DNA from 2 places in the uncultured Roseobacter sp. genome. Region 2 is predicted to be linked to the other one. Evidence: riboswitches for the same ligand, from Rfam matches in the RefSeq annotation. Region 2 holds a riboswitch; the other holds the start of a gene.
The links. Region 2 has a riboswitch for thiamine pyrophosphate ahead of Q1A20_RS13365 (thiamine ABC transporter substrate binding subunit). Riboswitches for the same ligand answer to the same signal wherever they lie in the genome.
Positions count from the first base shown of each region.

Region 1: linked by a shared signal. The riboswitch ahead of Q1A20_RS07480 (YkoF family thiamine/hydroxymethylpyrimidine-binding protein) and the one ahead of Q1A20_RS13365 (thiamine ABC transporter substrate binding subunit) in region 2 are both predicted to bind thiamine pyrophosphate.

Region 1 covers NZ_CANMXR010000003.1:150,043-162,275, forward strand. Annotated here, with positions in the region: gene Q1A20_RS07460 (winged helix-turn-helix domain-containing protein) at 1-1,136, opposite strand, end outside; gene Q1A20_RS07465 (sulfurtransferase) at 1,517-2,431, opposite strand; gene Q1A20_RS07470 (peroxiredoxin) at 2,453-3,115, opposite strand; gene Q1A20_RS07475 (TIR domain-containing protein) at 3,340-7,194, opposite strand; TPP riboswitch at 7,506-7,618, shown strand; gene Q1A20_RS07480 (YkoF family thiamine/hydroxymethylpyrimidine-binding protein) at 7,612-8,220, shown strand; gene Q1A20_RS07485 (ABC transporter permease) at 8,225-9,013, shown strand; gene Q1A20_RS07490 (ABC transporter ATP-binding protein) at 9,010-9,765, shown strand; gene Q1A20_RS07495 (ABC transporter substrate-binding protein) at 9,762-10,751, shown strand; gene Q1A20_RS07500 (CoxG family protein) at 11,056-11,508, opposite strand; gene Q1A20_RS07505 (nucleotidyltransferase family protein) at 11,611-12,216, opposite strand; gene Q1A20_RS07510 (XdhC family protein) at 12,209-12,233, opposite strand, start outside.
Region 2 covers NZ_CANMXR010000006.1:9,943-22,175, reverse strand. Annotated here, with positions in the region: gene Q1A20_RS13425 (polyprenyl synthetase family protein) at 1-500, opposite strand, end outside; gene Q1A20_RS13420 (exodeoxyribonuclease VII small subunit) at 503-745, opposite strand; gene Q1A20_RS13415 (response regulator) at 894-1,595, opposite strand; gene Q1A20_RS13410 (MarR family transcriptional regulator) at 1,592-2,104, opposite strand; gene Q1A20_RS13405 (branched-chain amino acid aminotransferase) at 2,275-3,144, shown strand; gene Q1A20_RS13400 (alkaline phosphatase D family protein) at 3,277-4,845, shown strand; gene Q1A20_RS13395 (DUF6434 domain-containing protein) at 4,842-5,456, opposite strand; gene cobO (cob(I)yrinic acid a,c-diamide adenosyltransferase) at 5,499-6,098, opposite strand; gene Q1A20_RS13385 (DMT family transporter) at 6,115-7,089, opposite strand; gene Q1A20_RS13380 (DM13 domain-containing protein) at 7,161-7,541, opposite strand; gene Q1A20_RS13375 (TetR/AcrR family transcriptional regulator) at 7,685-8,278, shown strand; gene aroC (chorismate synthase) at 8,275-9,375, opposite strand; TPP riboswitch at 9,468-9,569, shown strand; gene Q1A20_RS13365 (thiamine ABC transporter substrate binding subunit) at 9,604-10,584, shown strand; gene Q1A20_RS13360 (thiamine/thiamine pyrophosphate ABC transporter permease ThiP) at 10,560-12,116, shown strand; gene Q1A20_RS13355 (ATP-binding cassette domain-containing protein) at 12,103-12,233, shown strand, end outside.

The DNA of each region.
Region 1 (12,233 bases), on a different contig from region 2:
TTGGGGTTATGACGGCAGGCCTGGCTCATCCAGAACATCCCCTCGTCGCGGCAGCCTGACACGATCAGCGTAGATCCAAGCGCGGTCATCGCATCGGGGTCAAATTCGTCCAACTCAATGGCCGCGCGGGCCATATCCGGGGCCAAAACCAGCCGCGGTGGTTCGGTCGGTCGGGTCAGCAGCATTTCTTTGCGGAACTGCAGCGTCGCCTGAGCCGCGGCAATGCGCGCCGACGAAGGCTCAAGCGCGCGCGCCATAGCCAATAATTCGGACAGTTCCGTGATTGTTTCTCGCGCGGCGGCAAACCTGTGGCCTGACGCGCGGTGGTAAAGACCCCAGGCATCCAGATCCTTGATCGGCGTCAGGCGCGCGATGCGGCGCAATTGTGCTTCGATGACCGCTTCCACGCATTTGGCAATTTCCTGGCCGATCTCGTCCAAAACATCGAACAGATCCGATATGGGGCGCTCAAAATGCTCCGCCCAAAGCAAGCTTGCTGTTTTGCGGTCACATAGCCGCGCCATGACGCGCATGCGATTTCCGGAGATGATCACCGATCCCCAAAGCGCGTAACGCACATGCAGCGCCTCTGCCACCTTGAGAGGTTCGACATGAGCGACTTCGGACGCTGTGGCACTGGCAAAGGCGGACACAAAGAGCCACCTGGATTTGGCAAGACTTGCCGCAAGATCCCGCGTCAGCCCTTTGCTCAAGAGGGCGGTCGACGTGTCGGTTGAGATTGCCTCAAAGGGCACGACAACCAGCGAGGGGTGCTGAAATGAACACTCAAGCTCAGGCGCGTCTGGTTCGGCTTCTTGCGCGGGCGCTGTGCTTTGCATCTGTCCCAAAAGGCGGTACCCGGATTTTGCAACCGTCTCGATATACTGCGGTTGGCGGGCGTTGTCGCCCAACGCGCGTCTCAGCTCGGCAATGGCCTGCGTCAGAACCTCATCGACAACGGCAACGTCGGGCCATACCCGATCCAGCAGTTCCTGACGGCTGACAACACGCCCATTTGCGGCGAGAAGGATCGACAGCACGGTGGCGGATTTGGGTGTTAGTCTCGTCTCGACACCGTTTAGTGAAATGGTGCGCGCATTCGCATCGAATGCCGTTTCTGGCAAAACCCCGGCCATGGAAAAGTGACCTTTCTAAAATACCAGTCCATTCTTGACCGGCTGAAATCATAAAAATAATTTGGTTGTTTTAGTTGATTAATGTCCATTTGGGAATCCGTTACGTGTTCACATTTTGCTGAGAGGCGTCGATCCGGGGGTTTTCAACGCCTGAAGGTCACACCGCGATACTCTGCATAGAGGGATAGGGAAACGCTTTCACGTGCCGCGAAAAAGCTGGCGATGACCGGTGGTGACGTTGGTGAGACGTCCCTGTCTCAACCTGGGTTTGATGCGATTTCCGAACATGTGAGTGGTGCTCACTGGGCCCAGAAAACGCGCATTTCCGCCGCAAGGCGAAGGGGCGCCGCGCTTTTCTTTGGGGTCGCGGCGCCCTTTGGTTACGAGGAGACTTTTGGCAAGGATGGGTCGCTCCCCCATTCCGCCCAGGACCGATGATAGACCCGCACCTGGGGGTAGCCGAGCAGGCGCAGCGCCACATAGCTATGTGCAGAGGCCAGACCAACCTGGCAGTGTAGTGTCACGCTATCGTCCATCGCGATCCCCTTCGCTTCGAAGTTTTTGCGCAGCTTTTCTGCCGACAGAAAACGATTGCCCTCACCCAGGTTTTGCGCCCATGGGATGTTGATGGCCCAGGGAATATGACCATCGGTGTACATTTTGGTCGGGCGCACATCGATCAGCTTTTCGCCGGGTTCGGAGCGATGTTTCAAGACGTAGTCCGCACTGGCAAACCGCCGGGGGCTCGGTGCGGCCTGAAACCGTGCCCGTGCGTGATGAAAACGGATTTTGGTTGTGGGGCCGTCAATCGCGCGCCATGCATCATATCCTCCGTTCAGGAGCGCGACGTTCTGGTGACCAAGGTATTCCAGCAGCCAGAACATCCGTGCTGCATGAAATCCGCCGCGATTATCGTAGAGGACGACCCGGTGGTCCGCTAAAATGCCCAGCCGGCTCAGCAACCGTTCAAGCTCCGGGATCGTCTTGAGCGATCCGCTGATAGGACTGTTCGCTGCAACAACGGCGTTGGGATCAAGATGCCGGGCGCCGAGGATATGCCCCGCGTCGTAGGCGTCTTTTTTGCGCACATCGATCACAACGATAGCTGTTGCCGTGCCCTCAGCCTGCGATGGGGTCATCGCGGAAATGGCACCGATCAACTCATCAGGCTCGACAAGCAAATGGGGATTTACGTAGCCTTCGGTCACGGTCTCCGCTGCGGGCAGATGGGGCAGTGTGGTGGCCGCGGCGAGTGACAAGATTGCAAAACTGCGGCGTGTAAGTTCCTGTTTCACGAAATTTCCTTTCAAAATAAATCAGGTCTGCAGCGCGCGTACGAGCCGCAAATATGGCAAAGGGGTTTTCCATCCGTTCGGAAAGCGCGCCTGCGCTTCCTCATTGGAAACTGAGGGGGCGATCACCAGATCCTCGCCGTGTTTCCAGTTGGCCGGTGTCGCCAATTGATGACGCGCCATCAATTGCAGGCTGTCGATGGCGCGGAGCACTTCGGTGAAATCACGTCCCGTGGTCATCGGATAAGAGATCGTCATCTTGATCTTTTTGTCCGGTCCGATCACGAAGACGGTGCGCGCGGTTGCATTATCGGCAGCGGTCCTGCCCTCCGATGTGTCACCGGCCTCCGCTGGCAGCATGTCGTAGAGTTTTGCAATCTCCAGATGGGTATCTGCGATCATCGGATAGTTCGGAGCGATGTCACAGGCGGTTTCGATGTCATCCGACCAGCGGGTGTGGTCTTCAACGGTATCAATCGACAAGGCGAGCAGTTTCACACCGCGGCGGTCAAAATCCGGCTTCATCCGGGCAACAGCACCCATTTCAGTGGTGCAAACCGGCGTGAAATCCTTTGGGTGCGAAAAGAACATGCACCAGCTGTCTCCGACCCAATCGTAGAAATCGATGGTGCCTTGCGTGCTTTGCGCGCTGAAATCTGGTGCGATACTGTTTATGGCGAGGGGCATTTTATTTTCCTTTAATATTTACTGGGCTGGATGCGGTGATTTACCTGCGTCCGGCGCTGACGGAGTATCGAAGCCGCCCTCGTCAATCCTGATGAAGTTCTGAGAAAACTCTGAAAGCTTTGTGAGAGAGAGTGGTCGCACGGTTGCCCAGAGCACCCGCGCGCTGTCCTGGATCTTTCAACGCTCTTCTAATGAGGGCGCAAATCGTCAAGGCGACCGAAGCCTCATGCAAAAGCTGGAATTTCGAGAAAATGCACCGCCCCGACAAGGTCGCAGGCCACAATGCGGCGCTGTTTGCTGGACGCCCAGACCGCCAGCCATCCATCGTTGTTGCAAAAAGCGCTCAGCCGTTTTGAGGATGGTACGTCCCAGACTTCCACCCGGCCGCCGTAAGTTCCGACAATCAACCGCGCCTCATCTTCGGTAAAACAAAGGGCGCTGACGTAGTCGTTGTCGGCGGGGCGCAGTTCTGTCGTTTGGCGCATGTTGCTGTCAGTGATGTGCACGTGACCCTTTTTGGTGCCAACCGCAATCTGGCCTCCCGCAGCGGAAATCGCGACAGCCGAGGCCGTGACATCAGCCGCCCAAAGAAACGGGACGTCCGAACGTTGGCCACCTGGACCTAGATCATAAAGGAGCAAGGCCGGCACATCGTCCAGAACCAGGGCACACTGCTGCCCATCGGTCGTCAGCGCGAGGCACGGATCATAGGCGGTTTTAAATTCCGCTATGGTTTCGGTCTGCCACTTGGGCGCTTGCCAGGTCACCAGCTTTGTCGCTGGCCACCCACTCCGCAGGCTGACCAGTTTAGTTTCTGCCAGTCTGATTACATCAAGCCGGGAAGGGCACTCGCCAACGGCACTTTCTGGAGCGCGGTTATGGACGCTGACAACACCATCAGATGCTTCAAAATCCACCTTCAAATGGCTTATGCTGTCGCCTTCCAGAACCACAAGCGCGTTCCCCTCGGACGTGGCGCTGAGCCCTGAAACTTCTCCCGAAATCTCGATTGTTTTCAGACAACGCCCATCGGCCAGGTTCCAGATGCGAATGGCATCACCGGGGGTGCGGGCGCCACCTGTCGCCACCAACCCATGTGCCGTGAGAGGTACGACAAATTGCGCGCCGTTGGCATGCCGCTCAACAGCGTCGGTGCCGACCAGGTTTTTGATGTCCCAGATGCGCGCGCCATCGACTTTGTGACCGGTGATTGCGCGGTTTGTCTGTTGGTCGAGGTGCAAGCCGTAGACCTGTGAGGGGTTTGGGCATGATCCGATTTCGCGAAAGCTCTGCGTGTCCCATAACCGCAAGGCGCCATCCCACCCCGAGGAAAGCAGGTTTGCATCTGCGTTCGTGAAAACGAGACCTGAGAGATGAGACCCCTCTTTCCCGTCAGGCCCGCCGTTCAGCAACCCGATCGGCCTGCCCTCTGGCCAGGATATCAACTGTAGTTGCATCGTATTGATGCCCAAAGCCAGCGTGCTGCCATCTGCCGAAAAACAAATTTCCCTGATGGGCTGCGTGATCGTGATGCCGGTGGGTTCCGTCTCTCCTGTATCGGGGTCGATGATTTCGACCGTCTTGTCGTTGGCAAGTACGAGCTTTGGTTGGTCAGGCAGAAAGCTGATCGCTTGCGACTCGGCATTTTGGGTGAGAGAAACGGCTTTGGGGTCTTTATCCGAAATGTTCCATATTTGGAGCGCGCTGGTCTCTCCCGTTTTTGCTTCTATGATCGCGGCAAGCTTTGTTCCGCACCGCGAGATCGCCATATTGACCACCTGCTTGCCCGATGAATCCCGGACGGTACGCAGCGTCATTGCGTCGACATCAAAGACGGTGATGCGGCCCTCCCAATCGCCCAGAAACCAGCGCCCACTTTGCTGGCAGTAGGCCGAGCAAGAAAATGACGCGTCCTCAAGCGCCTCTTTGTATTGGGGGGTGCCGGTAGAGGTCTGCCAAACATGCAGCACACCCATCTCTCCACCTGCCATTGCCAAGCCACGTGCCTCATCCACTGCGACCGCAGACATCGCAAAGACCTCATCACTATCGAGGCTTTCGGCGGTGCCGGGCAGCACCCGTCGCAGGGGATCGCCGGCTTGTCGCAATGCCGGGGTCAGAGCCCGCAAGATCGATGATTTGGCGCTGGCCGAGGCTTGCGCGACCAGTTGCGTCAGCCTTGGGTTGGCATGATTGACCAGCCTTGCCTGCAGTTGAGAGGCCAAGTGATCCGGTTCAGCCAAAAGCAGACCATAGGCCATGTCAAAGATGCTTATGATATCTTCGGTTGCCTTCGCATCATCGGCTGTGAGGTCGTTCTGCCCTTGCATCATGCGCAAATCTTCGATGAAGCCGAAAAAATCCGCTGCAACGCGCCTTTGCATCAGGCTGAAATCAAACAACAGCGCACAGGCCTCTTCAATGCGGTTTACCTGCATCAGATGGTGGGCGGTTGCCGTCATGGCATAGGATGTCATGACGGCTGGATTACATTGAAACAGCCCCCAGCCATAGTCTGCGAGCCTGCGATGTCCTGCGGTTTCTGCGACCGCATAGGGGCCGGATTTCTTTCGATCCAACAACCACTCCAGAACGGATAGGTGGAACACCGCCAGCTTGTCGCCCTCGGTAAAGAGAATTGATCCGCAGCTTTCGATGATCTCGTCTCCGTCGTAATCGGTCCAGTTCAGGATCTGTGCCAACTCCAACTGGGCCATGGGCTCGCGGGCCGTGGTCAAAACCTCAAACAGCGGGCGTTGCGCTGATTTGTAGATGCCTATGTCTGGAAACTGGCGTTTGAACGTTTGCAAGAGCATGGCTGCAAAGCCGGAAGGCAAGGCATCTGTCGCCTCAAGGTCAAGGCGTTTGGTCGCAATTTCGCGGCAAACCCAAAGTGCGTAGAGGAACGACCCTTCGCACCGGCTTTCGATTTTATCTATGGTTGCCGGGGCGGGTGGCGTGGCCAGTATTTGCTCCAGTCTGCTCCGCAGAAAGGCCGCCAGGTCCGTTCCGTTCGGCTTTTGCGCCTCAAGGCGAAAAGGGGACAAGTGTTGAAGCGGCAATGAAACCTCGGGTTCATTCGGGCGGCTGGTGACTAGAAACCGGAGCCAGTCAGGTGTTCTTTCGATGTCATTTCCGACAATGTTGACCAGTGGGTTTGCACCGTTGTGAGACGCCTCATCGAGTGCATCGATCAAGATCAAAAGACTTTCGCCGTCTGGCAAGGTGATGCCCGCCAAGGGTTGAATGAACAACTCTTCAAACAGAGTTTCAGCGCTTTGTTCGGACAGAATCTCTTCAAGCGGTAAAGCGTTCAACCGCGCCTGATAGTCCGGCAGGCGCATGCTGAGTTGAAAGGCCAAAGACGTCACAGCCCGGTGCGCGTCACTCTTGCGGGCATGGCCATGCTGACAAAAATGGACGGCTGCAAGCTCGGGCAACTGCGCCGTGAGCCAGGCAGACAGCGCAGTTTTACCCGTACCTGGCCCTCCCGTGAGCCAAAATGCGCGCTCGTCCCCTTGCAGCCAGGCCTTGATTTCATCCAAAACCCAGGTGCGGCCCGTAAACCCATCAAGATGGCGTGCAATGTCGGTTTGGAAAGACAGCGGATCCAGCCGTTGGATCAGACGTTGTGTTGTGCCGGCAAAGTCCAGATCGTCGGTTTTGATCGCGTGCAGGAGCCGTTGAAATTTCACCTGATATACGTCTTCATCGACGTGCCGCGCATCGCGCATATCAAGCCATTGAATGCGGGTAATCGAAAGTGGTGGTTCAACTGTTTCTACCAGAACCGGAATGATTTTGAGCTGTCGGGCCATCGCCCGCGCCAGTTCGTTCAGGCAATAGCCATCAGGTCGCCTGACGGAATGTGGGGTCATCAGGAGGATGAAATAGCCCATCTCCGGGCGTTCAGAGACCCACTCGAGACCTTCCTCGATGTAGCGCTCCCAGTCGCCGCCTGGGCACAGTTGTTCCGCGTCAAACCAGGTCTCGTACCCGGCGTTTTCGAGGTCAGATTTTATCTTTGCGGCGAAAAGCGCCGTGTGATCGTGTCCGTAACTCAGAAAAATGCGTTTCATTCAAAACGTCCTCTCCCAAAGGACTCTATTCGGTAAATCTGGTTTAGTTGATCGCGACCAATTCGTCTTTCTGGATGAATAAAGTTGGAGCAATATAACTTAGATGAAGGCCTTGCCGCCCAACGCTACCACAAAACGTGGGCGTTGATGCGGTCTTAGGTGGATTTTGTTGCTGTCTATGAGGCCAGCCTCAACGGCAGCACCATGGGGCTCGGCCCCATTTGATGATGTGGCAACTCTTTTTACAGAAATAGACATCAAGCCCAGCCGGTTGGTCGGTCTTGCATTTCTTCCGTCGATCTGACACGAAAAAGTCACCACAGGGGAGCCGCGTAGAGCCGCGGCTGAGATGCGGGCGCATGCCCTCGGACCCTCAAAGCTGATCTGGATAATGCCAGCGTAGCAAGGAGGACAGAAATGTTTGCAGGCGCGCAAGTTTCCCTTTACCCGATGACAGACGGGTTTGTTGATCTCATTCTATCATCGCTCAACGCCCTTGATCCGTGGCGCGACAGATTGCGGATCGAAACCGATGATATTTCAACCCTGATCGTCGGACCGCCCGAGGTGCTGTTTCCGGCATTGCGTGACCTTTACGCAGCGGCGGCGGCTTCAGGCCAGCATGTTGTGTTGCGCGCTACCCTGTCACGCGGCTGTCCCGGTGAGCCTGATGACCCGATCTGCCAGACAGGAGCGCTTGCCAATCCGTCAGAGCTGCTGGCGTCACGCCAACAGAACGCGCTAACGGCCATCGCTGCGACACCGCAAAAGGGCCAGATGGCGGATGCGCAGTTCTCCTTGTATGTGATGGGGGCAGGCGATCACATGGCTGAGATCATGGGCTGTATCGAATTCCTCAAGCAAAGCGGTACCTTTGATCGGTCGAAAAACTTCTGCACGCGCCTCGCGAGTGATGCAGGCCCGGTCTTTGCCACTCTGGAGCAGGCATTTTGCCAGTTCGGCCCCCCCAATGGGCATGTCACGATTGATTTGACGGTATCCGCCAACAGCCCATCCAAGCGCTGAACAGATGCATCGCCCCTTGCCTCGCCGTCCCGGCGAAGGTCTTACCCGTAGCTTTCCCGCCGTCCTGAGTCTGGTCAGCGCCTTCGCGATCTGGGAGCTTTACGTTCGCGTCTCGGGGATATCCCCGCTCGTGCTGCCTGCACCTTCGCGGGTGCTGGATCAGATGGTACTGAACCGCGCCATTCTGTGGCACAACACGGTTCCGACCGTTAAGGCCACGCTTGCCGGGTTTTCCCTGTCGCTTACGGTGGCCTTTGTCTTCTCCGTTGTGCTGGATTTCACACCGCGCGTGCGCCGTGCGCTGCTTCCGATTTTTGTCGTGAGCCAGACGTTGCCGCTTGTCGCCATCGCTCCTTTGGTCGTGTTGTGGTTCGGTTTCGATCTGACACCAAAAATATTGCTGGTGACGCTTGTGACGTTCTTCCCGATGTTGGTGGCCCTGCTGGATGGATACGCCGCCACCGACCCCGAAATTGAAGACTTGCTGCGCGCCATGGGCGCCTCACGCCGCACAGTGTTTCGCCGCGCGCGGTTGCCATCTGCAATGCCGTATTTCTTTGCAGGGCTGCGTATTTCGATCACCTATGCGGTCGTGGCGGCGATCTTTGCGGAATATGTCGGCGCCCGCGCGGGCCTGGGCATTGTGATCCTGAACGCCAAGAACAGCTTTCGACCTGACCTCGTGCTGGCGGCCGTTGTCATCAGTTCGGCCCTGACGCTGGTGTTGTTCGCTGTCACTGCCCTACTGCAACGCATCTTCCTGCGCTGGCGCGACCTGGGAGATGGCAGATGAGCATTCTCGAGATGAAAACCGTCGCTGTCACCTTGGGCAACACCGCAGTGCTGGACGACATTTCGATGCGGGTGGCCGAAGGCGAATTCGTATCAATCCTTGGCCCGTCCGGTGCCGGGAAGTCCACCATTTTCCGACTGTTGACCGGGGCATTGCAGCACTTCCGCGGCACGATCACCTGCAACGGGCATCCGTTGGCGCAAAATCAGCAGGGCTTTGCGTTTATGCCGCAGCGTGACGCGCTGATGCCCTGGCGGCGGATCCTCGACAATCTGACCTTGGGGCTGGAGGTGCAGGGCATGACCCGCAAGGATGCGCGCGACCGCGTTATGCCGTTTCTTCATGACTTCGGGCTGATCGGGTTTGAGCAGCATTACCCGGCACAACTGTCGGGTGGGATGCGACAGCGGGCGGCTCTTTTGCGCACCGTTGTGCAGGCGCGGCCCGTGCAATTGCTGGATGAGCCCTTTGGCGCGCTGGACGCGCTGACGCGTACACGGATGCAGAAGTGGTTCGAAGAGCGCTGGCGTGCTGCGCGCTGGACCACGGTGCTGGTCACCCATGATGTCCGCGAGGCCGTAGCACTTTCCGACCGCATCTATGTGCTGTCGTGCCGGCCTGCACGCGTGATCGCCGAAGTTGCCGTGTCCACCGCACGCCCGCGCATGGACCGCGCTATCACAGCCGAAGCCCACGCCCTGGAGGCGCATCTTCTCGACATTTTACTCAATCAAACCGGAGACCAGATATGAAACACCTGATTGCAGCCGCCTTGCTTTGTGTGAGTTTGCCTGCCTGGGCGCAGGAACGCCTGACTGTTGCCCTCGACTGGACACCAAACACCAATCACGTCGGTCTTTATGTGGCGCAGGCCAAAGGTTGGTTTGAGGACGCGGGTCTTGTTGTCGATATCCTGCCCTATACGGATACATCCTCCGGCACCCTTGTGGCCACCGGAGTGGCCGAGTTTGGGATTCTCAGTGCCGTGGGTTTTCACAGCCAGCGGGCGAGCGGTGCGGATATGACTGTCGTTTTGGCAGTCGTGCAGCATGAGACCGGGCGGTTGGTCTTTAACGGCGAACGCGAGGACATTCAGCGCCCTGCAGATCTGGACGGGATGACCTATGCGGGTTTCGGCAGCGCGTGGGAGGAGGCGTTGATTTCAACCATCATCCGCAACGACGGCGGCGAAGGGGTTTTCGATACTGTTACATTGGGGACGTCGGCTTATGAAGCGTTGGCCAATGGCAGCGTGGATTTCACGCTGGAGGTCAGCACGTGGGAAGGCGTGAACTCGGTGCTGCTGGATCGTCCGCAACGCGCCTTTCGCTATGCCGACTTCGGCGTTCCGGACCAGCATACGACATTTTTGGGCGGCAATGGCACTTGGCTAAAGCAAAACCCCGACGCCGCCCGCGCGTTTGTTCAAGCCGCGCAGCGTGGCTATCAATTCGCCGCCAACAACCCTGCAGAGGCTGCTGATATACTGATTGCCGAAACCGCCGGGATGATGTCGAATCCCGACCTTGTACACGCCTCGATGGTGGCGCTGGTCGAGGGCGGATTTCTGCAAGACCCCGGCGAACCGGTAGGTCTGATCGACGAAGAGATGTTCGTGAATATCACACAGTTTTTGTTCGAGGCGGGCATTTTGCGTGGCGAGGACGGCAGACAACTGACCGAAAGGCCGGATGTCTCAAGTTGGTTCACAAATGACTACCTCTTGCCTTTAGACTGACCGCTAACATCAAGATGGTGAGTGGCATTCATCTTGAGGGTTGCATCAACCAGGGTCACCAACGCGCCGCCAGATGGCGACTGGAAACCCGCGTCGCGTGAAGATGGATATCGCGATCATCCCATTCATTTGATGGGTATCTGGCCATCGCCCCCGTTGCTTCAACAAACGCGAGGGAGCCAACATTGCGCTTGGCTCCCTTTCAACCAAAAGCGAGGAAGTCAACGCCGAAGGAGCAGGTATTGCGACCGAAGCGGGCTGTCATGACAAGGATATCCGACGCGTGGTCGGCTTAGCCAATCGCTTAGACAGTTGCGTCTTCATTGGCCACGTCAGCAAATGACTTGAAGAACTTCGCGGCCAGCTTTTTGGCTGTGCCTTGGATCAGACGGCTTCCCAGTTGGGCAAGCTTGCCACCGATCTCGGCCTTGGCTTCATATCGCAGGATGGTCTGATCTCCGTCAGCGGTGAGCGTGACATCTGCGCCGCCCTTGGCATGGCCCGCAGCGCCACCATTGCCTTGGCCAGTGAGCGAAAACGCATCTGGCGCGCCCGCTGTGTCCAATTGCACGTCGCCGCTGAAGCGCGCCTTCACAGGCCCCACCTTCAGGACAACTTTGGCGGCAAGCTCGGTATCAGAGTGTTTGACCAACTCCTCACAGCCGGGGATGCATTGCTGCAAGACTTCCGGATCATTCAGCGCGGCATAGACGCGGTCTTTTGGGGCGTTGATGATGACTTCGTCGGCGAGTTCCATGATATTTCCTTTGCTAACAACAGGGGAATCTGATGTGGTCTGCTTGTTCCGGCGTCAAAGCGATTTTCTGACGCAGGCGGCGCAGGATGTTCATCCAGTTTTTCATTGCACGGTTTCCTTTCGGGCCAGCAGCGCCTGATAGGCGTCGGGTGTGTCTACATCGGCATAAAACCCTTGTGCTTTCAGCGCATGTCGCTGCACCAGATCCGGGTTTTCACGGGTGAAGCGCATGCACCCGGGACGGTCAGGGTCTTCCAGTAGACGCGGCCGAAGTGCCTTCGGGATCACGATGGGGTTGCCGCGTTTGTCTCCGTTAATGGGTATGGAGATTTTGGCGGGGTCGCCCGCGATATGCGCCCGAAGGAGTGAGCTGATGTCACCTGCGTTCAAGAGCGGCTGATCCCCTAATCCGATCAGCACCAGTTCCGCCGACGGACAGGCACGCAGCCCGCAGGCAACCGAGGTTTGCTGGCCCATCTCGTGGTCAGGATTGAACGCAAAAGTGACGTCGATGTCTTCAAGCGCGCTTACAATCCTGGCTGCGTCACGGCCCGTGACGACAACAATCGGCCCTGCGATTGCCGCACGATATTGCAGGACAACATGTCGGATCATCGGCATGCCGGAGACGGGCAGGAGCAGCTTGTTCTGATCGCCCATACGGCGCGATTGACCCGCTGCCAGAATGATCGCGGCGACATCAGTCATCGGCTTTGCCTTGAAAG
Region 2 (12,233 bases):
GTCAGTGGTGTTTGCGCGGTTTCAGCGGCGATATCCAGCGCCTGCCCCAGCACCATCCCCTGTGCCCCACTTGCCCGTGCCAGGCGCAGCGCCAATTCCGCGCGTACCGCAGCGTTGGGGCTGGTTTCTTCCCGGCTGACCAATTCAAACGCCAGCGTTTGCAGCGCGTCCCCTGCCAGCACCGCTGTCGCCTCGTCCCATTTCTTGTGAACCGTCGGTTGCCCACGGCGCAGATCATCATCGTCCATGCAGGGCAGGTCATCATGCACCAAAGAATAGGCATGCAAGGCTTCGATACCGGTCGCGGGCCAGATCGCCCGTGACGCATCAATCCCATGCAGCCGCGCGCTTTCCAACACCAGAAAACCGCGCAAGCGTTTGCCGCCATGTGTTGCATGCGCCATGGCCTCCACCACGGGCAGAGCGTCCAAAGCGCCAAGGATCAGATCAAAGTGGTGTTGAATGGTCTGGGCGGCGTCGCCCAGACGGTCGGCAAACATGCTCAGAGCCCTTCAGCCGGTTTTGTTCCCGTCGGGGTACCCTCACCGTCCAGGGTGATGGCGGCCACCTTTTCTTCGGCCTCTTTCAGCTTCGTCTCGCAGCGCGCTTTCAGGGCCGCGCCCCGTTCATAAAGTGCGATGCTCTCATCCAGCGCCACATCCCCGCGCTCCAACTGACCCAGCACTTTTTCCAGCTCGGCCATCGCCTGCTCGAAACTCATCTGATCTACGGGTGTATCGGTCATGGTTGGAACGTCCTGTCTGTGCGCTGGCAGTTTTCTAGCGGGTATTTCAGCGCGGTGCCAGCCCACCGCCCCTTTCTTCTGGCCAGAAATATCCTCGGGGGAGGCCCGTCAGGGCCGGGGGCAGACAGCCCCCAATGCCCCCGGCCTCCTATTCCGGCGCCAGCATGTACCCCGCGCCGCGCACGGTTTGCAGATAGCGCGGCTGCTTGGGGTCTTCTTCGATCTTGCGCCGCAACCGGGTGATCTGAACATCCACCGCACGTTCCTGCGCCTGCCCGCGGTCACGCCCCAGCTCTTCCACCAGCTTCGCGCGGCTGATGGGTTCATTGCAGCTGGCGGAGAAGATTTTCATCAACTGCATCTCGGTTGCGGTCAACCGCACAAGATCCTCGCCCTGCCACATCTCGCCGCGCTCCATGTCGTAGCGGATGGTGCCCAGCGTAAGCACCTTGGGCGCTGTCTGGTCAACAGGCGCCTCCGGCATACGGCGCAGGATGGCGTTGATCCGCAACAACAACTCCTTGGGCTCGAACGGTTTGGCGAGGTAATCATCTGCCCCGGCCTCCAACCCTTCGATCCGATTGCCGGTCTCCCCCTTGGCCGTCAGCAGAAGGATCGGCACGGCGCGGGTTTCCCGCAGCGATTTCGTCAGCGTCAGACCGTCTTCGCCCGGCATCATCACGTCCAGGACGATCAGATCGAAATCCAGACCCGACAGAATGCGCCGCGCATGGGCTGCATCTCGTGCGGCAGTCACCAGAAAACCGCTCCGCATCAGGAATTTCTGCAACAAGGTCCGAATACGTTCATCGTCGTCAACGATCAGCAGATGTGCATCCATGTCGCTCATGTGCCGCTATCCCGCAGCCGCGTATAGGCATAGCGCATTTCGCGGTCCATCATGGCTTCCAGCACCTGCCGAAAGCCGGCAACCGCGTCCGGCCCCGCATCGCGAAAGGCCATCCGCATCCGCGCGCGCTGCGCATCCGAGAGTTTCTGTTCCAGCGCCTGCCCTTCCTCTGTCAAAAACAAATGCCGCTCGCGTTTGTCGAGCTTGCCAACTTTGCTCTCTACCAGACCATCCTCGATCAACGTGCGCAAGACACGGTTGAGCGATTGTTTCGTAACGCCAAGAATGTTGAGCAAATTATTGACCGTGGTGCCCGGCGCGCGATTGATGAAGTGCACGGCACGGTGATGTGCGCGGCCGTATGCCATATCGGCCAGAATGCGATCCGGGTCGGCGGTGAAACCACGATAGGCAAAGAACATCGCCTCGATCCCCTGTCGCAATTGTTCGTCGGTCAAAAACAGAAGGTTTTCACCGCTCTGGGCCGTCGTGCTCCGACCGTCTGCCATACCATGCCTCAATAACTATCGCTCTAATCTGTGTCAGCATATGTCAGTGTTGTTGACATTCCAAGGGTGAAGGGCTATCGAATCGCATCTTTTGCGCAACTTTATGACCGTATCGGACGTATTTTGCGCAATATTTGAAAAGTTTGCGACGAACCCAGGAAGGAAAGACGATGGCAGGCGCTTACAATGATCGCGATGGCAAGATCTGGATGAACGGTCAAATGACCGAATGGCGCGAGGCCAACGTCCATATTCTGACCCATGCAATGCACTATGCCTCCTCGGTCTTCGAGGGGGAGCGCGCCTATAACGGCAAGATTTTCAAAAGCCGCGAGCATTCCGAACGTTTGGTCCGATCGGCCCAGATGATCGACTTCGAAATCCCCTACACCGTGGATGAAATCGAGGCGGCCAAGGTCGAGGTGCTTGCCGCCAGTGGCCTGCAGGATGCCTATGTGCGCGCCATCGCCTGGCGTGGTGCCGGTGAGGACATGGGGGTTGCCTCCGCCCGCAACCCGGTGCAACTGGCCATCGCCGCCTGGGAATGGGGCGCCTATTACGGGGACGCCAAGATGAAGGGTGCCAAGCTCGACATCTCCAAATGGAAGCGCCCAAGCCCGGAGACGATCCCCAGTCATGCCAAGGCTGCGGGCCTCTATATGATCTGTACCATGTCCAAGCACGCGGCAGAAGCCAAGGGGTGCTCGGACGCGATGATGTTCGACTACCGCGGCTATGTGGCCGAAGCGACGGGCGCCAATATCTTCTTTGTCAAAGACGGCGAAGTGCACACGCCGGACCCGGATTGCTTCCTCAACGGGATCACCCGGCAGACCGTGATCGGTATGCTGAAGGACCGTCAGATCAAGGTGCATGAGCGCCACATCATGCCGGAAGAGCTGGAAGGGTTTGAGCAATGCTGGCTGACCGGGACGGCGGCTGAAGTCACACCCGTGGGTCAGATCGGCGACTATAACTTCGAGGTCGGCAGCATCACCCGCGAGATTGCCGAAAGCTATGAGACGCTCGTGCGCAGCTAATGGAACACTGTGACGCCTGTGCACAAACGCAGGCGTCACAAAAGTTTTTCATACCCGTTACACGGGTGTGCCACGGACGTCACAGAGAAGGTGTCCCATGTCGCGGTAGCCAATCGCCACATGGAGACCTTCATGACACGACTCATTCGTCCCACCCGCCGCGCCGTTCTGGCCGGCTCCACCGCCTTTGCCGCCAGCCTCGCCATGCCCAGCCTCAGCCGTGCAGGGTCACGCCCGGTTTTCACGCATGGTGTTCAATCGGGGGACGTCGATACGTCGTCAGGCATGATCTGGACGCGCACGGATCGACCCGCGCGCGTCAGCATGGAGGTGTCCACCACGGAGAGCTTTGCCGATGTGCGGCGCCTGGCCTCAATGGACGCCATCCCCTCCAGCGACATGGCGATCAAACGCCTGGTGCGTGACCTGCCATCGGATCAGGACATCTTTTACCGCTTTGTCGCGACCGATCTCAGTGATGTGAACGCGGTCTCTGAGCCGCTGGTCGGGCGCTTCCGCACCGCACCGATGGCCCGGCGTGACATCCGGTTTGCCTGGTCCGGCGATACCGCCGGTCAGGGCTGGGGCATCGACGATCAGGGCATGGCCACCTATACCACGATGGCGCAACACCAGCCCGATTTCTTCATCCATTCCGGGGATACCATCTATGCCGATGGGCCGATGCAGGACGAGGTGGAAAAAGACGGCGAGGTCATCTGGAAAAACGTCGTGCTGCCCGATGAAAAGCGCAAGGTGGCCGAGACGCTGGACGAATTCCGCGGTCAATGGAAGTACAACCTGCTCGACGAACACGTCCGTCAGATGAACGCAACCGTGCCAACTTTCATGCAGTGGGACGACCATGAGGTGGTGAACAACTGGTCCGACAGCAAGGACATGATGGCCGATGACCGCTACACCGAGAAATCGGTGCATTTGTTGCAGGCCCGCGCCACACGCGCCTTCCATGAGATGACCCCGCTGCGGATCACACCCGAAGAGCCGAACCGCGTCTATCGCAAGATCAACTATGGCCCGATGCTGGATGTCTTCTTCCTCGATTTGCGCAGCTACCGGGGGCCGAACACGGCCACGCCGACCACCGAATTGACCGATGATCAGCGGGTACTGGGCGCGGAGCAGATGGCATGGCTGAAACGCGAACTGGCCGCATCCAAGGCCACGTGGAAGGTGATCGCCTCCGACCAACCCATCGGCCTGATTGTCTGGGACAATTTCCGCGAACAGGCGGGCGCGGAAGGCATCGCGGATGGTACCAGCGGCCCGGCGATGGGGCGCGAGGTTGAGGTCGCAGAACTGCTGCGCTTTATCAAGACCGCCAAGATCGACAATACGGTCTGGTTCACCGCGGATGTGCATTACACCGCCGCGCATTACTACAATCCGGACAAGGCGCAGTTCCAGGATTTCGAGCCCTTCTGGGAGTTCGTGTCCGGCCCACTGCACGCGGGCACCTTCGGGCCGAATGAGATGGACGGCACCTTTGGCGCCGAAGTGAAATTCATCAAAGCGCCGACAGAAGAGCAAGGTGTCAACCTGCCGCCCAGCGCTGGCCTGCAGTTTTTCGGGTTGGTGGATATCGATGCGCAGACGCAGCAGATGAAAGTACGGCTGATGGATCGCGCAGACACAGAGCTTTACGCGGTGACGCTGGATCCGAAAGGGGTCAGCATTTAATCAGTAAGGTCCAAGTCCGACCTCGAATAGGCATGCCGTCCATTCTCGGACGGCATGTCGCGTTTCAGGGCCCAGTATTTGCGCACGTCGGACATGCCCATATCCGGGTTATCCGCCAGAAAATCACGCGTGTATTGGTTGAACTGATTGTGGTGGGCAATATCGCTTTGATAGCCCGGTCTCGCGACCTCCACCCGTTGCCGTTTGTATTCGGCAACGGCGTCAGCAAGCGTTTTGCCGGTATTTTCTTTCATCCACGCCATGAAAGCGATGTTGAACTTGAATTTGGGATCGGCATGCTGCTTAAAAAACCGCCGCACATTCTGTGAGTTTCGGTAGCTGTCGGTGATCACCGTCTGCGGCGTCAGATCGGCGCTGTGCCAGTCAAATTTTGACCTGGGCGTGAGCTTCACGTCACCGGGCCAGGAGGTCTCACCCGTATCGAGAAAATGCGCCAAACGCTCCAGTATCGTGAATTTGCCGCCCGATCGGCGCAGCCCACAGGCCTTGGCTTGCACGTCGAGTTCGGCCTTCAGCCAATACCAGCGGCGCAATTCCGCACCGCTGGTGATCGACGCGATGTCAGGTCGGTTTTCTGCTTTCCTTGGCATCGCTCACATCCTGGATTTTGAGGGCAAGATGTTTCGCCAGCCTCAGAAATCCACCCCGCGCTGTGCCTTTATGCCAGCTTGGTAGGGATGTTTGACTTCGGTCATCTCGGTGACCAGATCGGCATATTCCATCAACTCGGGCTTGGCATCGCGTCCGGTGAGGATCACGCCAGTGCGTTTGTGGCGACCCTTCAGGTTGTTGATCACCTCGTGCACGTCGAGATAGTCATACCGCAGTGCGATGTTGATCTCATCCAGCACGACCAGGTCGTAATCCCCGCTCTCCATCATCTCGACCGCCTTGGCAAAAGCCGCCTGGGCCGCAGCGATGTCGCGCTCCTTGTCCTGCGTATCCCAGGTGAAACCCTCGCCCATGGTGTGCCAGGTCACATTCCCCAACTGGTCAAAAAACCGACGTTCGCCGGTGATCCACTTGCCTTTGATGAACTGCACCACGCCCACAGTCTGTTTCCAGCCCAGCGCGCGAATGACCACGCCAAAAGCGCTGGAGGATTTGCCCTTACCCTTGCCAGTGTGCACCAGCACAAGACCCTTTTCCGGATCCTGGGCTTCGGCAACCTTGGCGCGGTGCTTGGCCTGCACCTTCTTCATTTCTTCCTTGTGGGTCTCCGCGTCACTCATCCTGATCATCCTTTGGTTAAGGGGCACCTGAGGGTGGCATATTGGGCTTCGATTTGCTGCGGTCCAGCCCCAATTGGCGTTCGCGCCAAATGATCAGAACACCGCCTGCAATCACAAGGCTGGCGCCAAGCACAATGGGCCCGGTCGGCACTTCGTCAAAGGCCACATACCCGATGATACTCGCAAAGATCATCGACGCGTAGTCAAAGGGTGCGAGCATAGACGCACCACCGAAGCGATAGGAGGAAGTCACCATGATCTGGGCAATGCCGCCGATGAGACCGGCAGCGATCAGCATCAGCACCACGGAGGTCTCCGGCCAGACCCAGACAAATGCGGGATGATCCACAACCCAGCCAATCGGCGCGGACAAAAGCGCAAGGCCGGTCGCTGTCACGGAGAAGTAAAACACGATGGCTGCGGTATGATCGGTTTGCACCAGCCGGCGTACGTGGATCTGTACCATCGCGCGCAGGATCGATGCGATCAGAACCATCGCCGCACCCAAAGTCGCGGCGCGCGACATCTCATCGGCCCCCACGCTCAGGCGTGGTGCGATGACAATCATCACCCCAACAAGGCCAAGTGCTACCGCAGAGAGGCGGATCAGACGCACCCGCTCCCCCAGAAAGAGCGCGGCAAAAAGGACTGCGAACATCGGTGTGGCGTAGCCGATGGCGGTGACTTCCGGCAGTGGCAGCAACCCCAGCCCGGCAAAGGTCAATCCCATGGCCGAGGTGCCGAAGATGCCGCGCCACACGTGGCCCATGAGGTTTGAGGGGATCAGGCCCTGGCGCAGCTGACCCCGTTGCGCCAGCCAGACCGCGATCACCGGAATGGCAAAGAACGATCGGAAGAAGACGGCTTCACCTGGTGGGACCTTGCCCGACACGCTCTTGATGATCGCGGCCATGACCATGAACAGAAAAACCGCGCAAAGCTTGAGGGCAATTGCGCGGCCGGGACGATGTTCGGTGAGGTCTTGGGCCATGGGCATCTCTTGCGCCCCTGGAAGGGAAAGATCAAGCGCGCAAGGGAAGCCGCGCCCGACCTTTCGTCACATCAGTTCAAAGCGGCGACGCCAAGCGGCACCGAGAATTTCAGACACCAGATGTAGATTTCGTTGTAGTCTTCGATGTTCACGGATGCGGGCACGGTATAGACCTGCTTGCCGTTCAGTTTTTGCAACACACCCAGATCCGCCTCAGGGGCGTAGCTGCCGTCCTTGCCAAAGGCGACACGGGGGTCTGGCGCACCGTCCAGCGAGAAATTTTCGTCCAGCGTGACCGTTGCCGTGCCGTCGGCGTTTTTGACGATGGTGACACCACCGGTGGTGATGTGATCGCTCTTGCCGATAAAGCTGCCGGAAGTGCCCGCGGATGCGCCAAAGGTGGCAAGCACTGTGAGGCTCAAGGCGAGGAAAGCGTTGATGAGGATTTTCATGGGGTCGGTCTTTCTGTTTTGTGCGGTTGCGGTTGGTGATGCAGGCAAACTATGGTTTGGAACCGAACAGTACAATACACGTCTGCGTGAGTTGTGTAACAATCAGTTCCGAACTATATCATGCCTATCGGAAGGAGACGCAGATGGCCCGACCCAGAGAATTCGACACGGATGATGCGATTAGGAAGGCGACAGCCGTTTTCTGGGAAAAGGGCTATCTTGACGCGTCCTTGCCTGACCTGCTGGAGGGCATGGGGTTGACCCGGGGCAGTCTTTACAAGGCTTTCAAGGATAAGAAGAACCTGTTCCTGCTGGTGCTCGCCCATTACGACGACGAAGCGGTAGGGGCAGCCAAAGCGCGGCTGACCAATGCATCCGTACCGGACGGTCGTGACCGAATTGTCAGCCTTTTCGCCGCCCTTTATGCCGCCGTGGCGGCGGGGGACACGCGCGGGTGTCTGCTGTGCTCAGCCGCCGCTGGGTTTGAAATGTCGGACCCGGACATCGCGGCGGCGGTTGAAAAGGGGATGAGCGGTATTCGCGAAGGTCTGGAGGCGGCTTTACGTGCGTCGCCGGTGCATGCCGGCCTGCCGGAAGCGGAGCAGCGTGCCCTGGCCAACGTCCTGCTCACGCAATACATCGGGTTGCGTGTGCTGGCCCGGTCCCGCATGCCGCTGGGCATTGTTGAGCAAAGTATCGAGAGCATCGCGCGGCTTCTCGACGTTGAAAGCACCTAGCCGATAAGCCCCTGATTTTCGCCAACCTGACCGCGGTGCAGCAACATGTGGTCCAGCAGAACGCAGGCCATCATCGCCTCACCCACTGGCACCGCGCGAATGCCGACACAGGGGTCATGCCGACCCTTGGTGATGATTTCGGTCTCTTCGCCTGATGTCGTGATCGTACGCCGTGTGGTCAGGATGCTCGAAGTCGGTTTCACCGCAAACCGTACCACGATGTCCTGTCCGGTGCTGATCCCGCCCAAGATGCCGCCCGCATGATTGGATGAATAGATTGGCCCGTCCGGCCCCATGGTGATTTCATCCGCATTGAGCTCACCCGTCAGCATGGCAGCGGACATGCCCTCGCCGATCTCCACGCCCTTGACGGCATTGATGCTCATCATCGCCGCGGCCAGATCGGTGTCGAGCTTGCCGTAGACCGGGGCGCCCAAGCCAGCGGGCACACCCCGTGCGACAACTTCGATGATCGCACCCACGGAACTGCCGGATTTGCGCAACCCATCCAGATAACCGGCCCAGTCCTCCGCCGCCTGCCCATCGGGCACCCAGAACGGGTTCTGATCAATCTGATCCCAATCAAACCGGTCCCGGTCGATGGCGTGCGGCCCCATCTGGGTCATATACCCCTTAATCCAGACGCCCGGGACAAGCGACGCAATCACCGCGCGCGCAAGACCGCCCGCAGCAACGCGCGCCGCCGTTTCGCGCGCGCTTGACCGACCGCCCCCGCGATAATCACGCACCCCGTACTTCTGGTAATAGGTGATATCCGCATGACCCGGGCGGAACTTGTCCTTGATATCTCCATAGTCTTTCGAGCGTTGATCCGTGTTCTCGATCATCAGCTGCACCGGGGTGCCTGTCGTCACCCCTTCGAACACACCTGACAGAATACGCACCTCATCCGCCTCGCGGCGCTGCGTGGTGTATTTGTTCTGTCCCGGTTTGCGCTTGTCCATCCAATGCTGGATCATCGCCGCGTCAATCGCCACACCGGGCGGGCAACCATCTACCGTCGCGCCCAGGGCAGGCCCGTGGCTTTCCCCCCATGTGGTCACGCGGAAAAGATGGCCAAAACTGTTGATCGACATCGCAAACGCTCCTTTGCGACGGTGCTTAGCCGGGCGGGCCTGCCGCCTCAAGAGCTTATCGCTTGCCAATCTCCGGGCGCGGCTTTAGGTCTGGGCATACCTCGGGGGGCCTTTCCGGCTGAGATGCGATGTATCGCGGACCCGTAGAACCTGAACCGGTTAAGACCGGCGGAGGGAAGGTGAGCTGATCATCCTCTCATCCGTTCGTCGCATTTGAAAGGATTGATCATGCGGAGAACCCTACTTGCTAAAACGCTGCTGCTGGCCACGCAGGCCGGGGCCGATACCCCCGTGCTGACTGTCTATGCAGGCGATTACTTCACGTCTGAATGGGGCCCCGGCCCGATGATCGAAGCGGGGTTTGAAGAAACCTGCGCCTGCGATCTGCAATTTGCTACGGGCGATCTGTTGCCGCGCCTGCTGCTCGAAGGGGAGCGCACCAAGGCAGATGTGGTCATCGGTCTGACCTCCGACGTGACCGCCAAGGCGCGCGCCACCGGGCTCTTTGCCCCGCACGGTCAGGATAATTCCGCCCTCACCCTGCCGATTGACTGGACAGACGACACCTTCCTGCCGTTCAACTATGGCCACACGGCGTTTATCTATAATGAGACAACGATGGACGCGCCGCCCGCGAGCTTTGATGCGCTGCTGGAGATGGATGATGATGTGAAGCTGGTCATTCAGGACCCACGCACGTCGATTTCCGGTCTCGCGTTGGTGCTCTGGGTCGAGGCTGTTTACGGTGAAAAATCCGGTGAAGTCTGGACCAAACTTGCGCCGAAAATCCTGACTGTGACCAAGGACTGGTCCGCCAGCTACGGCATGTTCACCGATGGTGAAGTCGATATGGTGCTGAGCTACACCACCTCGCCCGCCTATCACATGTTCGCCGAAGAGGATTTCACCAAAAAGGCCGCGATCTTCCCCGAAGGGCACTATTTCATGGTCGAAACCGTGGGCAAGATTGCACAAACTCAGGAGCCTGAACTCGCTGACGCCTTCATGGCCTATGTGTTGTCCCAGGATTTTCAGCAAATGATCCCAACCGCGAACTGGTCGCTGCCCGCCGCCTTGCCCGAAGATCAATGGCCCGACGGCTGGGCGCAACTGGCGCTGCCGGAAAAAGTTCTCTTCTACTCGGAAGAAGAGGCTGAAAGCCGCAAGGATCAGGCGATTGAGACATGGCGCAACGCGCTCAGCCAATAGTCGGCACGACAGGGATCGCCGCGGGAGGCTTTGTCGTCGTGGCGGTCCTTTTGTCCTTTCTCGGCATCGGCCTGCGCGCGGAAGTGGGGCGCGGCATCGGGCCCGCGGAATGGGCGGCAATACGGTTTACCCTGCTGCAGGCGGCCCTCTCCGCCCTCATATCCGTCGCCTGCGCGATTCCCCTGGCGCGTGCCCTGGCCCGGCGTCGCTTTATGGGGCGCGGGGTGCTGATCACCCTGCTGGGCGCCCCTTTCATCTTGCCGGTTATCGTCGCGGTTCTGGGCCTGCTCACCGTCTTTGGGCGCACCGGGTGGGTCAATACAGCCTTTGAGGCCATCGGGTTGCCGACCCTGTCGATTTACGGGCTGCACGGTGTGGTTCTGGCCCATGTCTTCTTTAATCTCCCGCTGGCCACGCGGCTCTTGTTGCAAGGGTGGCAAAGCATTCCCGCGGAACGGTTTCGGCTGGCCGCGCAGCTCAACCTGCCGCCCCGGATGGTCTGCCGCACTCTGGAAATGCCCTTGTTGGTGCAGGTTGTACCGGGGGCCGCCGCGTTGATCTTTGTCATTTGCCTGACCAGCTTCGCCGTCGCGTTGACGCTTGGGGGCGGACCGCGCGCGACAACCATCGAACTGGCCATCTATCAGGCGTTTCGCTTCGACTTCGATCTCGCGCGGGCCGCTCTCTTGTCCTTTATTCAGCTGTTTCTGGCGGGCAGCGCGGCCCTTGTTGCGCTTTGGGTGATCCCGAACATTCCGCTGAGCGCTGGTCTTGACCGCGCGGTACGGCGTTGGGATGCGCGCGGGGGTCTCCAATCGGCAATCGACGCCTGTGTAATCGCCCTGGGCAGCGCATTTCTGTTGCTGCCGCTTTTCGCGATCACGTTGGCGGGCGTGCAGGGTCTGCCGCAAATGCCCATCGGTGTGTGGAAAACAGCGGGGAATTCGCTGGGCGTGGCCATGCTCAGCATTGCCTTGCTCCTTGCCATAGCCCTGCCGATGGCGGGCTGGATCAGCACCCGGCGGGCAGGCGGCGCAGAGGCTATTGGTCTGATCGGCCTCTCTGCCTCGCCGCTGATGATCGGCACCGGCTGGTTCATCCTGATCAACCCGATTGCCGATCCGGTGCCGCTGGCATTGCCGGTCACCGCGCTGATCAACGCTTTGATGGCCTTGCCCTTTGCCCTGCGCATACTTGCGCCGCCGATGCGCGATGTGCTGACCACCTATGACCGTTTGTCGCGATCTCTGGGGTTGAACGGCTGGCCCGCGTGGCGCTGGCTGGTGCTGCCGCGGTTGCGGGCGCAAATCGGCTTTACCGCCGGGCTGACCGGTGCACTCTCGGTTGGCGATCTTGGCGTGATTGCGCTCTTTGCAGATCCGGATCGCGCCACGCTGCCCTTGCAAATGTACCGCTTGATGGGCGCCTACCGCACCGAGGCTGCCGCCGGCGCCGCCCTGCTGCTGCTGGTCATGGCGCTTGCGCTGTTCTGGATTTTTGACAAAGCGGGGCGCTGGCATGCTGAGGCTTGAAAACGTCACCATTTCGCAAGGTGGATTCTTGTTGCGTGCCGACTTCGAGGTTCAACAAGGGCGCAAGACCGCTGTCATCGGCCCCTCGGGCGCCGGGAAATCTACCTTGCTTGGAGC